DNA from 2 places in the Pseudoalteromonas sp. MMG012 genome. Region 2 is predicted to be linked to the other one. Evidence: predicted binding sites of a transcription regulator. Region 2 holds the regulator's gene; the other holds the start of a gene.
What was found. Region 2 encodes sigma-54, which starts transcription at its own class of promoters, with help from an activator protein. Its sites were predicted from a motif close to GTTGGCACGNNNNTNGNNT; they were not measured.
Positions count from the first base shown of each region.

Region 1: the regulator sigma-54 is predicted to act here: its motif matches at 3,198-3,216, upstream of J8L97_RS20035 (LruC domain-containing protein).

Region 1 is NZ_JAGJEF010000086.1:1,536-9,910, reverse strand. Features, by position in the region: gene J8L97_RS24000 (PAS domain-containing sensor histidine kinase) at 1-441, shown strand, start outside; gene J8L97_RS20040 (hypothetical protein) at 438-962, opposite strand; gene J8L97_RS20035 (LruC domain-containing protein) at 962-3,160, opposite strand; gene J8L97_RS20030 (LysE family translocator) at 3,373-3,996, shown strand; gene J8L97_RS20025 (hypothetical protein) at 4,005-4,592, opposite strand; gene J8L97_RS20020 (MATE family efflux transporter) at 4,664-6,019, opposite strand; gene J8L97_RS20015 (PLP-dependent aminotransferase family protein) at 6,091-7,482, opposite strand; gene J8L97_RS20010 (pyridoxal-dependent decarboxylase) at 7,576-8,375, shown strand, end outside.
Region 2 is NZ_JAGJEF010000010.1:31,750-40,124, reverse strand. Features, by position in the region: gene J8L97_RS05400 (KpsF/GutQ family sugar-phosphate isomerase) at 1-613, shown strand, start outside; gene kdsC (3-deoxy-manno-octulosonate-8-phosphatase KdsC) at 613-1,164, shown strand; gene lptC (LPS export ABC transporter periplasmic protein LptC) at 1,161-1,715, shown strand; gene lptA (lipopolysaccharide transport periplasmic protein LptA) at 1,705-2,229, shown strand; gene lptB (LPS export ABC transporter ATP-binding protein) at 2,233-2,958, shown strand; gene J8L97_RS05375 (RNA polymerase factor sigma-54) at 3,015-4,517, shown strand; gene hpf (ribosome hibernation promoting factor) at 4,546-4,833, shown strand; gene J8L97_RS05365 (PTS sugar transporter subunit IIA) at 4,836-5,288, shown strand; gene rapZ (RNase adapter RapZ) at 5,305-6,150, shown strand; gene J8L97_RS05355 (HPr family phosphocarrier protein) at 6,155-6,427, shown strand; gene mgtE (magnesium transporter) at 6,609-7,967, shown strand; gene pmbA (metalloprotease PmbA) at 8,019-8,375, opposite strand, start outside.

The sequences.
Region 1 (8,375 bases), on a different contig from region 2:
GAAAGGCAAGTAGAACTTCGTAAGTGTAATGTCGCATTACACCCATTATTTTTAAGCGTGCGACAGCTTTATCCTCATTGTGAGATCTCGTTATTAGTGAATGTCGAACAGTGGAATTTGGATCCTATACTGATTGAACAAGTACTGATCAATTTGTTAAAAAACGCGATGGAATCTTGTGAGGCTGGAGATATCGTGCCCCATATTGCACTGCGTGCAGATCAAAATGAGTTTGGCTTGACGATTGATGTTATTGATAATGGTATCGGTTTAGGGTCTGCAGAGCATTTATTTGTACCACTGTACACCACAAAGCAACATGGGCAAGGTATTGGATTAGTGTGGTGCAGAAAAGTAATTGAACAACATGGTGGTACTTTGACATTGACCGCTCGAGAGGGCTCAGGAGCGGTCGCTACGTTGGTGCTACACGCGCATTAGCGAATTTGAAACTGTTGTTGTTCATTATTGGCATCATATTGCCACTCGTATGTCATTGGTGTGGTGTTGTTATCGTAAAACCACACCTCTGCGACGAGTTGAATGTCGCTGCGGCTAATTGTGAGTACTGTATTTAGAGGTGCACTACCTAGTGCAGTTCTGAGAACACAGTTATGTCTGTCGGCTTTAACTTGCCCTGTGAGCTTTTGACATATGTTTAAATAAGCGCGTTGGTCTTCAAGTTTTAAATCTACATCAATAAGCAAAGAAAATTTAGTTGATAAATCAAAGTCTGTATCAATGACTAAGTCTGCCATTGATGTCACGTCAGGCGTTGGCTCAGGTGTTGGTTCTGGATCCGGTGTTGGTTCTGGATCTGGCGTTGTCCCCGTGTCTGGCGCTGGGTCTGGGTTTTGAACCACAGGACTTGAATTTTGATTCGGTGTAGACGCCCCATCCTCACCACCGCCACATGCACTTAAAAAACAAAGGCTAAATAGAGTTACAGTTAATTTGTTCATTATTGTGCTCCTGATGTAATTACTTTACTAAGCTGCGGTTCGCTATACCACGTAATGCTGTTTTTACCTGCGGAGGTCGCAAATGCGGCAAATTTAGAATACGCATTGGTTATATCAATATTTTCAATAGGGTGTTGCCACGCTGAGCCAATTTCCATCGCCCAAGGTAGCCCTGAAGCAGTTTGAAAATAGGTATTTCCAGCTGGGTTAGACGCGTCGTCACTGCCTGACACATTGTACAGCGACTGGGCAAAAGCTTCCGTTGGTGCTCTGTTTTTTAAATGCACTTCCCAGCCTCTTTTATCTACATTATTCATGAATTCACCGTGAAAGTGATCGTTACTTGCGAAGATAAATGGGTCTAATACATTCGCAGGGGAATCAGCGAGTGCTTTAGGCGCCAGCAAGGGAATTGTGACTGAAAATGTCACTTTGCTGCCATTTTGGCAGTTTGCTTCCGTTCTAAAGTACTGACATCCACTGTTTTTCTGAACATAATCCCAAACATCTTCCATTACAATAATAATGGCATCTGAGCGGTTCGCTTCTAGAGGAGAGTTTTCTTGCACAACGCCATCAATGATGAAACTAATATTGGCCTCATCGACTTCGGATCGAGCTACTCTGCGCTGTGTTGAGGCATTGATTTGATCATAAAGCCTGACAGCGAAGCCATTGTGGTAAGTTGCCCCAACGCCGACAATTTCACCTTCAATACGATACCCAACTATTGCCCCATTTTCTTTATAGCGTGTGCTTCTAAAGTGCATCACTAAATCGTTAAAGTCATAGTCCCCAGCAAAAGGCCATTTATCTTCATACGACAGGGTTACCCAGTCACTTTCACTTGGATACGCATCGCTTGCATAGGTGGTAATTTCATAATCTTCAACTTCTCCTCCTGAAACGCCACCGGTTGCACTGATGTTTGACGCTTCTGTGCCATCTGTGACGCGAAACCGTGCCCATGTATTGCCTTCTAATGTGGTTTCAGGAACAGCAATCAGCAAACTGTTATCGCCTGCATTGATGGCGACTTTATCTAGAGCAACTTCGTCAGACGAGAAAACCTGATCTTGGTTCCAGTCGACCCACGCGTACAAGTAACTATTTTGGGAGGCGGTTACAATGACTTGTGTCGTTTGCCCGCCAACAAAATCAGTAACAAAGGCAACGCCATCATCAGAATTATCAATAGGTTCAGCCGCTAAATCAGCTGCAGTATTTATGTTTTCACCATCCACGCTGGCACCCAAGTAAACAAGGTTTTGGCCATCATCATTTGGGTCATATAAGTGACGGGGTCCACTGTCGGCAAGTGTGGTAGCATAGCCATTGGGGGCATCACCAAAGTCGATTGAGTTGTCTGTCACTTTGACTTCAGCAATGGCGCAGCGAGCACCGTCATTTTGTCCAGATTTGGGGCCGCTTGTGAAAACGACAGCGGTGGGTGTATAGCCCACCACAGGACTTACCGATAAGTCGATTTTATGTATTTTACCGCTTTTGTTGTTACTCGCATAAAACTGCCCGTTCACATCAAAGTATGCTGCGCCAAACGCACCACTGTCACCTGACGTGTCTAACTGGGTTATAAGCGTGGTGGTTGCATTATCGACGTTTATTTCATGTAAGTTGCCGTTTGATTCCATCGCATACAGTAGATTACTATTTGGATGAAATGCAAAATCAAAGATATTGAGGTTCCAGTTTTCACTATCAGTGTAGTGTATAGAATTAATGGTCTGAGTTAAGTCGTCATTAAGTGGAATTTTATATAATCCAAACTTAGGAGTATAAACGAAATAAAAGGCTTCTTGGCTGGCACCTGTGCCCGTGACTTGAATATCACCGACGTAAAAATTGGTATCAGGTAGTCCAGTTACATCAAGTTCGGTCATATTATAATCATCACCAATTTGCACAACGCTTCCTGGTGATTGCTTACTATATCCATACATATATTGATCTTTGTAATTAAACCCAACAGCGTTGACGCTTGAAGTATTGGCAGCGCCTTCACGTGTTAGGCTGGCTGCGATGGTGGTGGCTTTTGCTGAAACTAAGTCAATACCATAGAGTTTTGCGACAGAGTCTTGCATTAAAAACGCTTTACTCGGACAGTTTTCGAATGGGCCAGCAAACACACTCCCAGATGAGCATAATATACACAAGGACGCGATAGACGTTAATTTCATAATGAGGAACCAATTTAAAAGGTAGATATATTCTTGAAAGCATGAGCTGTTCCAATATTTAATTCATTGATATTTAAAATTTTAAATTGTTTTTTGGTACTGAACTTTTGCATCTTGCAATTATTTGTTTGCAATTTGCGAGTGAAATTCAATTTTCTGATTGGTCGTAATCCGTTATTATGTGACTTTTTTAAGCTGTGATGAGGTATGAAGTGGAATTAACGACATGGTTAAGTTTGGCGTTTATTTGTATGGTTGGAGCGATGTCGCCAGGGCCGAGTTTAGCCGTCGTTTTACGTCATTCTCTCTATAACAGTGCTACACATGGTATTGTGGCAAGTGTGAGCCATGGTTTAGGTGTTGGACTTTATGCTGGACTATCGTTAGCTGGATTAGCCAGCTTGATCAATCATTTCCCTATAGTATATCAAGCGCTTGTTTATGGTGGTGCCGGGTATTTGGCTTATATGGGGCTGCGTATATTGATGAATAAATCCTCCGGTATAAACGTATCTGAACAAGGGGGAATAAACACGTTCAAGCAAGCTGCACAAGATGGTTTTGCCATTGCGTTTTTAAATCCAAAGTTAGCGATATTTTTTGTCGCACTGTTTTCTCAGTTTATAGATCCACAAACAATGACATTCCAAGTGGCCTTGATCATGTGTGCAACGGTGTTACTAATTGACACGGCCTGGTATTTTGTTGTTTCGGTGGGGGCAGCTAAAGCCAGAGATAAATTTGACTTGACGAAAAAGCAGTCGTCCATTGATAAGATCTTAGGAGTTGCTTTCTTATTGTTAGCATTGCGAGTGGTCATCGAGCAATTTGTATAGTTGCGAACTTATTCAGGATGCACTTGATTGTAATACTCGAAAATTTCTTGCTTTAAGTGTATTAGCCCATCATGTATGTTCATTATCTCAAGCGCGATAGCGGTGTCGTTAATGACCCGATTACTGGTAACATCAAATTTAGCTATATTTCCTTGAGATAAAATGAGTGTGACTTTGCTGTTATCCAAGTATTCGGCCAACTTAGTCGCGTTATATGGGAAGGTACGTATAACAAGACCAGATAAAGACAAAGAAAGGACTTTAAATGAGAATCCTAATTTTGTTGCCCGTAGTTGTACGCCAGTTAACTTTTCTGTTCGCCAATGCCTGTGATTTGAGTTTGTGTCAAAAATACTTGGTAATCCGCAGCTAAAAGTGGGATTGTTTTTACCTTTCGTTTCTATATGGGCTGGAAAATACATAATTTGGGAGTTTATTTTTGCGAGTAATTGCAGATCGTTTGCTTGGGTGAGTGTTGTCATCCACTGTTGTAACTGAGCCGTCTCAATATCGGAGAGTTGAATATCTAGTTGCGCCGTACTGTCTTGTTGCAGTACCTGAGTTATAAAATTTGATTCTTCTGATGTAAGCTTCATGGCTAATATTTACCGCTAGATTGTGCACCAGAGTAAATTATGCACAATCTATACCGACAAATATTACGGCGTTAAGTCAGTATTTTTACCTTACTAAATAGCCGACGTTTGAGCGTGAGTTGTAAAAAAGTGAAGCTAATAAGTGCTTGAAAGAAAACAGTTGCAGCAGATAAAAGCCATATTGTTGTGGTTGTTATCGTTGCTTGAGAAGTAAAATATACCAGCAGTATACTGAAACTCCCCACTCTTAAAAAGGTGCTTAAGAGTGCAGGCCAAGTATTGCCAAACGCTTGAAACATCGCTGAACATGAAAACACTAAACCAGCGGGCACAAAATTAAACCCAACATAGCTTAGAAATGTCGCGGCCACAGCTATAACCTCAGGGTCATTGCTAAAAGGTGTAAAAAAGATCTCAGGCATTAAAATACACGGAATGGCCAGTAAAAACATCAGTGATGTTGTGGCAAGTGTGGTTGTTTTGTAAGTGGTGTAAACACGTTTCATTTTACCTGCGGCATAATTTTGAGCAGCAATAGCAGGCGCCGCAAATGCAATGGCCATCACAGGTAAAAATAAAGATTGCATAATGCGGATCCCAAGACCAAACCCTGCTTGTTCATCAGTGCCTAATTGACTTAGCGCCCAATAAATAATCGCCATGTAGAGGAATGTTAGCATGAACTCACTCCCTGCTGGACCTCCTATTTTAAGTAATGATTTTAATGTCTTAGTGTCATTCTTTATTAAATTAGGGGCCAGTTTAAGTAGTCCTGGAGTATGCTTAATATAAAAAATAGTCATAATAAGGCCACTAATCGTCGCAATAGAGCTTGCTAGGCCTGCCCCAGCTACATGCATACCGCTAAACAGGCCAATGCCCGTAATGAGTACTGGTGACAGCACCATATTCAGTAGCAAGGCGACCATTTGAATGACCATAAAAGGTTTTACGAGCCCAGCACCACGCATAGAGGCAGAGATAACCGTTAATATAAACTGCAATGCTAACGCTGGAATAAACCAATATAGGTAACTCAATCCGGTTACTGCAATATCATTGGTTGCAGCCAAAAGAGAAAAGTAATATGGGCCAAATAAGTAGCCTATGGCACTTAGCAGTATGGTTGCAGCTATACCGTAAAAGAGGGCATGACTATATATGGCTGCTGCATTTTTTTGGTCTTTACGCCCAATGGCATGGGCAACCAAGGTTGCGCACCCCACATTGAATACTTGTGTTAAGGCCATGACAAAAAAGAACAGATTACCAGCGGTACTCACGCCAGCCAAGGCAACATCCCCTAAATTGCCGACAAAATATAAATCAATGATGAAATATAACGTTTGAATAAATAGGCCAATGGCAATTGGCAAAGACATAGTAATAAGGTGTTTGTGAATGGGACCGCGGGTTAAGTCTTGCATTTTATGTTCTTAATAATCCATTTTAAGTACCTATTTTATCAATCGAGTTTCTCATGTCTTGATTGTAATTGCTATGAGAGTTGTATTTTGATTTCATTAATGATGATTGTGAGTTGTATTTTTACTTCGTCAGTGGGCACTAGGCCTATATTGAGTCTGAAACAGTGATCATACCTATTGGTGTTACAAAATAAAGAACCCGACTTTATATAGATATGCTGGTGGGCAAGTTTCATGGCGAGTCGCTCAGTATTGAGTGCTGGAATAGCCAGCCACAACACCATTCCGCCACTGGGCATGTATATACTACTATTATTTGGGAGCTGTTCCTGTAAATAATGAAGGTATACATTTTTATGGGTGCACAGATGTTGATTGATGTGTTTTAAATGCTGTTGGTAGTGGCCTTTGTTGATATAGTTAGCCATGGCTAATTGCAATGGTTTATTAACGCCAAGTGTACGAACTGAAAGCTGCTTTAAGAAGGCGTCGAAAAACCGACCTGGTGCACACCAACCTAATCGAAGGCCGGCAGACAATGATTTTGAAAAGCTACCACACCAGATCACCCAACCGGTGCGATCGTAATGTTTGATTGGCAGTGGTGTTACTTTAGTATGGCTTAGTTCGCGGAAAACATCATCTTCGATAATAGGTGTTTGGTAGGTGTGTGCTAATTCAGCTATTTTTTGTTTTTGTATATTGGTTAAGCTATGTCCTGTTGGGTTTTGATGATTTGCGCTCAGTAAGCACGCTGACACGCTATATTGACGTAGTGCATTCTCCATTTGTTCGAGGTCTAACCCATTATCAGTGCTTGGTATTTCTATTACTTGTCGATTCAAAGAGCATAACAAATCAAGCAAACCGCTGTAACACGGAGAACTTACTAAAATAACATCATTGTGGTTCGTTGTGACCGAGATAGCGTGTTGAACTGCATCTAAGCAACCATGTGTGACCAATAGATCGCTCGCTGACAGTGCAAATCCTCGATGTGTAAAGTGATTACTTAACGCATGGCGAAGCACGTATTCCCCTTCAGGGCTGGCATAGCCCCAGAGTTGATCATGATGTTTGCAGGCTTGTGTTAATGATTGACTGAGCCGTTTACTGTCAATCAGAGTGCTGTCTAACTCCGCTGTTGCAAGTGTTTGACTTAAATTCTTCAATTGGCTTTTAGGTCTTACAAATGAAGCGGGCTCGGCCTTAAATTGTGGAAATTGATAGTGCTGTTGCGTAATAGGAAGGCCCGTAACGAAATACCCTTTTTTAGGAAATGCCGTAATATAGCCCAGTGATTCAACATAGCGATAACATGCTAAGGCCGTTGTCATGCTTATTTGGTGTAAAGTACAAAACGTTCTCAGTGATGGCAGCGGCTCATCAATTGAATATGCATTGTTTTCAATATTATTAATTAGCTGTTGACCAAGCTGCTTATATTTTGCTGTTTTGCTCATCTGTTATCTAAAAAAAGCCATTGTTTGTATCTGTTATCTAATATTGGTGAGCATAAACTAATGGGTATGTTTAGTCATCAATTAGGTTAAAAAATGGCATATAGCTCAGCAACACAAAAGCGCCTTCTAGAGATGCTTGAAGGACAATTCAATCAATTTCATACTGAACTTGATTGTCGAGCGGTGATATCGAATGATACAACTTTGGAACCCTTATCCCTGCCAACTCATGGCATGGGGGTTGAACAACTTTGTATGCATTTCAATGATCAGGTCGCACCTAAATTGTCGGCGAGTAATGGAGGGCGGTATTGGGGGTTTGTAACAGGTGGCGCTAACCCTACGGCGACATTAGCCGATTGGTTTGTCACGGTATTTAATCAGAATGTGTCTAAAGGAGGCGATTCGGTTGCATCGCAATTAGAGCGGCAAACAATCGACTGGCTCCGAACGTTATTTTATTTGCCTGATAGCTTTACTGGACTATTTACAACAGGGGCGACTGCGGCAAACTTACTGGGTGCGTTAACAGCTCGGCAATTTATTGGTGCGCAACAAGGGGTTGATGTTGCACAGCAAGGGATGGCTGGCTTAGATGTGATGATTTGTGCCGCATCACCACATGCCAGCATGATAAAAAGCTTAGGGATGGCTGGGTTTGGTCAGCAAAACTGGCAGTGTGTAGATACGTTACAAGGCACGGAGGCGATGTGCATTGATTCGTTAGCAACACATTTATCACGTTGTGATAGCCGAGGAAAAATAGTGATTGCCAGCGCAGCGACAGTAACAGGAACTGATTACGACGATTTAATCGCCATCAGTCGACTATGCGAAGCACATGGCGCTTGGTTACATGTTGATGCGGCATTTGGTATTTTCGAACGGTTAAT
Region 2 (8,375 bases):
GATCGCAATGACCGGTAATTCGCACTCAACCATTGCTAAGTTAGCCGATGTACATTTATGTATTGCCGTATCGAAAGAAGCCTGCCCATTAGGACTTGCTCCAACAGCTAGTACAACGGCAACATTGGTAATGGGTGATGCACTCGCCGTCGCTTTGTTAGAGGCAAGAGGCTTTACAGCCGATGATTTTGCACTTTCTCACCCTGGTGGTGCATTAGGGAAAAGACTATTACTGACCATCGATGACATCATGCACAAAGGCGCCGAAGTACCCGTAGTGACTGATCTAGACACGGTAAAAGCTGCGCTTTTCGAGATGTCAGCCAAAGGATTAGGAATGACAGCCGTAATTAACTCTGAATCTCGCTTATGTGGTATTTTTACAGATGGGGATTTAAGGCGAATCATTGAACAAAGAATTGATTTACATAACGCACTCATTAGCGAGGTAATGACTAAAAGCTGTGCAACCGTACATGCAAATATTCTTGCAGCTGAAGCATTGAATATAATGGAAACGAAACGAATTAATGGTTTGATTGTCATAGATGATAACCACTACCCGGTCGGTGCTTTAAATACGCAAGATTTACTACGAGCAGGAGTTTTATAATGCAATTCTCAGACTTATATCAACCTATCAGTGATGTTGCATACAGCAAGGCTGCTAATATTAAGCTACTGATATGTGATATTGATGGCGTTTTTTCTGACGGTCGGATTTACCTTGGCAACAACGGTGAAGAATTAAAAGCATTTAATACAAAAGATGGGTTTGGCATCAAAGCTCTAATCAATAGTGGCGTGCAAGTTGCCGTTATTACTGGCCGGCATTCACAGATTGTTCAGCAAAGAATGACTAGCTTAAACGTACAGCATATTTATCAAGGCCAAGAAAATAAACTGCTGGCATATGACACACTAAAGCAAGCATTAGATTTACAAGATGAAGACATCGCTTATATCGGAGATGATGGCCCTGATTTGCCCGTCATGCAATTAGTGGGCTTTTCAGTCGCAGTTAACGATGCTCACCCTCTTATAAAGCGCGTTGCGCATTATACAACCATGTTACCTGGAGGGTTTGGTGCTGTACGTGAATTAACCGATTTGATTATGTTAGCACAAGGTCACTCGTTAGGTACCACTGGAACAAGCACATGACCATAAATCGAATTGCATTATTGATTATCTTTTCAATGATTATGGGATGGTTGTGGTACCCTTACTTCACCCACCCCCCGTCATCAGAAAACGGTACCAGTGATGTCATTGCTAAGCCAGATTATATAGCAACACAATTACAACAAACAATCTATGATGAAACGGGTGTTCGTAGCCATACAGTAACTGCGGATAAAATGGAATTATATCAAGAGCTTGGCTTTAGCCATTTTGAAGCACCTATTTTTACTTTATATAACGGGCCTAAAAACTGGAAAATCACAGCAACTGAAGCCACATTATACGAAAATAACATACTCATTTTGGAAGGTAATGTTGTGGCGCAAAATCTAACAGATAAAGCCATGATTACACATATCAACGCGGACCATATTCGGGTTGAAATTATCAATAAACTAATGCAATCGGAGCAACCGGTAGAAATCACAGGTCCAGACTTACTCATCACAGGTAAAGGTCTGCACGCCGATTTAAATACCGATGTTATAGAGCTAATTAACCATACTAGAACCATTTATTATGACCAATAGATTAATAGTCACCGTAGCCTTTATTGGGCTTACATTCAGCAGCGCGCTTGCGGCCAACAATAATGACTTTGCATCACAAGTATCAATTAAAGCAGGCAAGCAAACCGCACAATTAAAAACCAACATTGGTATTTTTGAACAAAATGTTGAAATTATACATGGTAATAGACAAATTAACGCTGATCGCCTAGAAGTGCATAGACGGGCTGAGTTAGGAGAAAATAAACAACTGCTTGTCGCTACAGGTAACCCAGCGCGTTTTACCGAGACACAAGCTGATGGCACCGTATTAAGTGCCACGGCGAGTGAGGTTCGATATGATGTAGCGAATAAAAAGCTGACAATCAAAGGTGATGCAGAAATTAACCAAGCAGGCCAAATCATAAAAGCACAATCCATAATTTACGATATGGATAAACAATTAATAAATGCTGAAAAGGGTAATGAAAATACTGGCCGAGTACACACAATTCTAGTCCCAGAAAAAAAATCGAATAAAGAACAAGGCAAATAATAAATGAGTACTTTGACTGCAACCGCTTTGGCTAAAAGCTACAAAGGACGACAAGTCGTAAAAAATGTCAGCCTTGCCGTCGAGGCAGGCAGTATTGTTGGCTTGCTAGGCCCCAACGGGGCAGGTAAAACGACCAGTTTTTATATGATTGTTGGATTAGTGCCAAGCGACAACGGTACCGTAACAATTGATGACCACGATATCACCCTGTTACCGATGCACAGTCGAGCAAGGTTAGGCATAGGTTATTTACCGCAAGAATCTTCCATCTTTCGAAAGTTAACCGTTTACCAGAACTTAATGGCTATTTTAGAAACTCGTAATGAGCTGAGTAAACCTGATCGAGAGCAAATTCTTAATGAATTATTAGATGAATTCAACATCCAACATATACGTACAAGTCAAGGTATGGCATTGTCAGGAGGTGAACGTCGAAGAGTCGAAATTGCTCGCGCTTTAGCCGCAAACCCAAAATTTATCCTGTTAGATGAGCCTTTTGCTGGTGTTGACCCAATTTCGGTGTTAGATATAAAGAAAATTATCGAACATTTAAAAAAACGCGGTATAGGTGTTCTGATCACAGATCATAATGTACGAGAAACACTTGATGTGTGCGAAAAAGCATACATAGTTTCACATGGTGAATTAATTGCATCAGGTACTCCAGAACACGTGCTTGCCGATCAAACTGTTCGAGATGTCTACCTAGGTGAACAATTCAGGCTATAGTTATAGTATCTAGGTAATTTTAATAATTGATTAATAGAAAGGATTGTTAGAGATACATGAGGCAATCGTTACAGCTGCGCATGGGTCAGCAATTAACCATGACACCCCAATTACAACAGGCTATCCGCTTGTTGCAATTGAGCACGCTAGATCTCCAACAAGAAATCCAAGAAGCCTTGGACAGCAACCCATTACTGGAAGTTGAAGAATCAGAGCATGAAAACGACAACGAAAATATAGAAAAAGAACATAAAGAGCTCTCGAAAGAAGAATCTAATTCAGACAGTATTGAAGAAGCTCCAGTCAGTGACTATGAGCTTGATGCAGACGCGGCTATGAGTAAAGACACTGTTAGCGAAGAACTTGCGATGGATGTCACATGGGATGAATACATGAGTGCTGCACCAGCAACAAGCAGCGGCCCTATGCCTGAAGACGAAAACATGTACCAAGGCGCAACCACCGAATCGCTCCATGAATACTTAATGTGGCAACTAGAACTGACCCCGTTTAGTGATACTGATAGAGGGATCGCTGTCGCTATTGTGGAAGCCGTGGATGATGGTGGTTTATTAACCTTATCGACCGATGAAATCTTAGAAAGCCTTAATGACGAGAGTTCAGAAGATGCCATTGAACTTGATGAAATTGAGGCTGTCCTGAAACGCATTCAATTATTTGACCCTGTCGGCATTGCTGCTCGGAGCTTACAAGAATGTTTATGTATCCAGCTTAATCAGTTTGATAAAAGTACACCTTGGCTGGAACATACTAAACATGTGCTCACCGAACATATCGACTTACTTGCAAGTCGAGACTATCGAACGCTAATGAAAAAGACGAAGCTGAAAGAGTCCGATTTAAAAGAAGTCATGACTCTAATACACAGCTTAAATCCAAAACCTGCGGCCAGTATCATCCGCGAAGAGTCTGAATATGTCATACCTGATGTCTCTGTGAAAAAAGTGAAAGGCCGATGGTTAGTTGAATTAAACCCTGATTCAATGCCGAAAATTAGAGTCAATGATCACTATGCGGCGATGTCTCGCTCAATGAAATCAAGCACTGATAGTCAATTTATTCGTTCGCATTTACAAGAAGCTAAATGGTTTATTAAAAGCTTAGAAAGCCGCAATGATACGTTAATGAAAGTAACTAATTGCATTGTGCAGCAACAACAGGCATTCTTTGAACATGGCCCTGAAGCAATGAAACCTATGGTGCTAAATGATGTGGCTGAAATGGTAGAGATGCATGAGTCCACTATTTCACGTGTCACAACACAAAAATATATGCACACACCTAGGGGCATTTTTGAGTTGAAATATTTCTTCTCGAGCCATGTGAGTACCGAAAACGGAGGTGAATGCTCTTCCACAGCGATTAGAGCATTGATCAAAAAGCTCATTGCCGCCGAAAATACTGCTAAGCCATTAAGTGATAGCAAAATTGCGGATATATTGGCAGAGCAAGGAATCAAAGTGGCCCGACGTACGATAGCAAAATATCGGGAGTCGTTAGCCATTCCACCGTCGAATCAGCGTAAAAGCTTGATATAAGACGTAATATCAAAGAAGGAAAATGCTCATGCAACTAAATTTAACTGGTCGTCACGTAGAAGTAACTGAATCACTAAGAGACTATGTCAACACCAAGTTTGCGAAGCTAGAAAGGCACTTTGATCATATCAATAATGTGCATGTGATTTTAGATGTTGAAAAACTCGTACAAAAAGCCGAAGCGACCTTACACTTAAGCGGAGCAGAAGTATTTGCCTCTACCGAGCATCAAGATATGTATGCTGCTATTGATGGTTTGGTTGACAAGCTAGACAGACAAGTAATCAAACACAAAGAAAAGCTTACTCGACATTAACCATGAAACTTAGCTCAATAATCAACAAGGACTGCAGTAAAGCTGCGGTCCTTTTTAATAGCAAAAAACGTATTCTCGAATACGTTAGCGAACTTACACATGAACAGTTACCCCACCTAGAACAGCATGATGTTTTATCTGCACTCATGTCTAGAGAGAAGTTAGGCAGCACTGGAATTGGTAAAGGCATCGCTATTCCACATGGCAGAATGCAAGGTATCGAACAAGTTTTTGCGATGATATTAGTTAGTAAAAAACCAGTTCCATTCGATGCCATAGACAATCGTCCAGTCGATATTTTTGTTGCACTCATTGTACCTGAAGGTGATAATCAACAGCATCTGAAAACACTCGCTGCAATTGCTGAAAGCTTAAAAGATAAAGAGTTCTGTAAGCAGTTGAGACATGCCTGCAATGATACCGAGCTCTATAGTATTATTAAGGCTCAAGATTAGTAAATAGGGGATAATTGTGGAATTAATCATTATTAGTGGTCGCTCTGGTTCTGGGAAGTCCGTTGCATTAAGAGTGTTAGAAGATTTAGGCTACTATTGTGTTGACAATATTCCGGTCAATTTACTTCCGTCTTTGGTTAGAAGCGTGTCTGAGAGCTATGACAAAATTGCGGTCAGTATTGATGTGCGTAACTTGCCAAAACAACAGCAAGAGTTCAACGATATTCTTGAGTATTTACCAGGATTTGCTAATCCGATATTATTTTACTTGGACAGTGATGATCAAACATTGATCAAACGCTTTTCTGAAACTCGCAGGCTACACCCACTCTCTATAAATAACTTACCATTAGATCTGGCGATTAAAGAAGAAAAGCAGCTATTGGATGTACTGATCACCAGTGCCGATGTATTTATTGATACAACCGACCTCAGTGTCCACCAGTTAGCTGAATCTATCCGTGAGCGGATTTTAGGTAAAAAAGATAAACAACTTATTATTACCTTTTTATCTTTTGGCTTTAAACACGGCATGCCAAAAGATGCTGATTATGTGTTTGATGCACGCTTCCTGCCTAACCCTCATTGGGAACCAGAACTAAAACCACTAACGGGCTTAGATCAACCCGTTCAAGAGTATTTAGCTGGGCATAGCATCGTACAAAAATTCACTTGGCAAATTCAAACCTTTGTACAAACGTGGTTACCCCATCTTGAACGTAATAACCGCAGCTATCTTACCATCGCTATCGGCTGTACAGGCGGGCAACATCGCTCTGTGTATTTAGCGCAAACAATTGGGGAAAGTTTTCAACGATCTCATCCAAATGTTCAGATCCGTCATCGTGAGCAAAACAATTAATACAATGTATTATGAGGGTACTTTCTTAATTCAGAATAAGTGTGGTCTGCATGCCAGAGCCGCAACAGTACTGGCACAACTGGCCATCAAGTTCGACGCAAAAATTACCTTATACCAAGATGACAAAGAAGCTGCTGGCGACAGTGTTTTGGCATTACTTTTGTTAGAAAGTAGCCAAGGAAAATACGTAAGGATCAAGTGCGAAGGGCCTGATGCTCAATCTGCCTTAAACGCGATTGGCACCTTGATAGAACAAAAATTTCACGAGCAAGAATAACTTTCCAAGCACAAGAAGTTAATATTATTACCTCTTTCTCACATGGCAACACACTCTAAAGTACGTTAAACTCTCAAGCCAAAGGCTGCGTACCTCTGCATCACTCAATTTCTTATTATATAGTATAAAATCACCTGGGTACGCGTAAAGATACTAACAAAACAACATCATTAGGACGCCTATGCCTGAAGCGCTTGAACAAGATTATACGCTACAACAACTCCAGCAAGTCACGCTTGCGCTTAATAGTGGACAATTTGTTCAAGTCAGGCGAATTTTAGCAGAAACAGCTCCATGTGATACGGCCCTATTACTTGAATCTTCACCGCACAAAGTACGTACCCAGCTTTGGAAGCTGGTCGACCCTGATATACAAGGTGACGTACTGGAAGAACTGTCTGAAGATGTGCGTCTTGGCATTATCGCAAAAATGGACCCTGAGCTTATTGCCGCCGCTACGGAAGATATGGGTGATGATGACTTAGGAGAAGTACTACGGGGCTTACCTGATACCATCTACCTCGACGTTGTCGGTAGTATGGACACACAAGATCGTGAACGTGCCACTCAAGCGCTATCGTATCAAGAACGCTCTGCTGGCGCACTGATGAACAGCGATACAGTCACAATCCGAGCTGATGTGTCATTAGATGTTGTATTACGCTACTTGCGGTTGAAAGGCGAGCTACCAGACGGCACTGATGATTTATATGTAGTAGATAAAGACAACTGCTTTATCGGTGCTATGCCATTGAGTACACTGTTAACCAACCCGCCGGATAAACTGGTTCATGACCTCATGGACGAAGATAAAGAATCGATCCCTATTTCAATGGATGAAACCGAAGTCGCACAACTATTTGAGCGCCATAATTGGATTTCTGCGGCGGTTGTCGATGATAATAACCACCTACTAGGGCGAATTACAATTGATGACATCGTCGATGTTATTCGAGAGGATGCGGAACATAGCCTCCTCAGTATGGCTGGTTTAGATGACGAAGAAGACACCTTTGCGCCTGTTTTACAAAGTAGCCGCCGCCGTTCGATTTGGTTAGGGATCAACCTATTAACCGCGCTTCTAGCTGCTTTTGTTGCAAGCTTTTTCGAGAATACACTCGATATTTTACCCGTTCTTGCGGTCCTAAACGGGATAGTTCCTAGCATGGGTGGTGTGGCTGGTAGCCAAACTCTAACACTTGTTATTCGAGGGATTGCGCTTGGCCATATTAATCAAACTAATCAACGGTTTATTCTCGGAAAAGAGTTAGCCATTGGCGCTTTAAATGGATTACTTTGGTCATTATTGATAGCTGGTGTTGTTGCGCTATGGAAATGGGATTTCACACTCGGTGCTGTTATCGCCTTTGCGATGTTTATGAATTTACTTGCCGCTGGTATCGCTGGTGCGAGTATCCCAATAATTCTTAAAAGAATGAAAATAGACCCTGCTTTAGCGGGGAGCGTAGTACTTACAACCGTAACTGATATTGTCGGTATATTTGCTTTTCTAGGCACGGCGACTTGGTTTTTAACTTAAAGCTCAAGGTTTAAAGGCACTCAACCGGCCTTTAAACCTTATCCAACAGGCTTACTCCCCTGCCACTTGCATCGATTCAATAAGCACTGAGCCTGTTTGCACACTCCCTCGCACTTCAACATCGCCTCCTATAGCTTGAACACCTTTAAACATATCTTTTAGATTACCAGCGATGGTGATTTCACTTACGGGGTATTGAATTTGACCATTTTCAACCCAAAAACCAGCTGCTCCACGTGAATAATCACCAGTCACCGTGTTAACTCCTTGACCCATTAATTCTGTTACCAATAAACCTGTACCCATTGTTTTTAACACAGCACATAAGTCATCATGTGTCCGTTGTACTAACCAATTATGGATCCCCCCCGCATGTCCTGTCGCCGTCATGCCTAACTTACGAGCCGC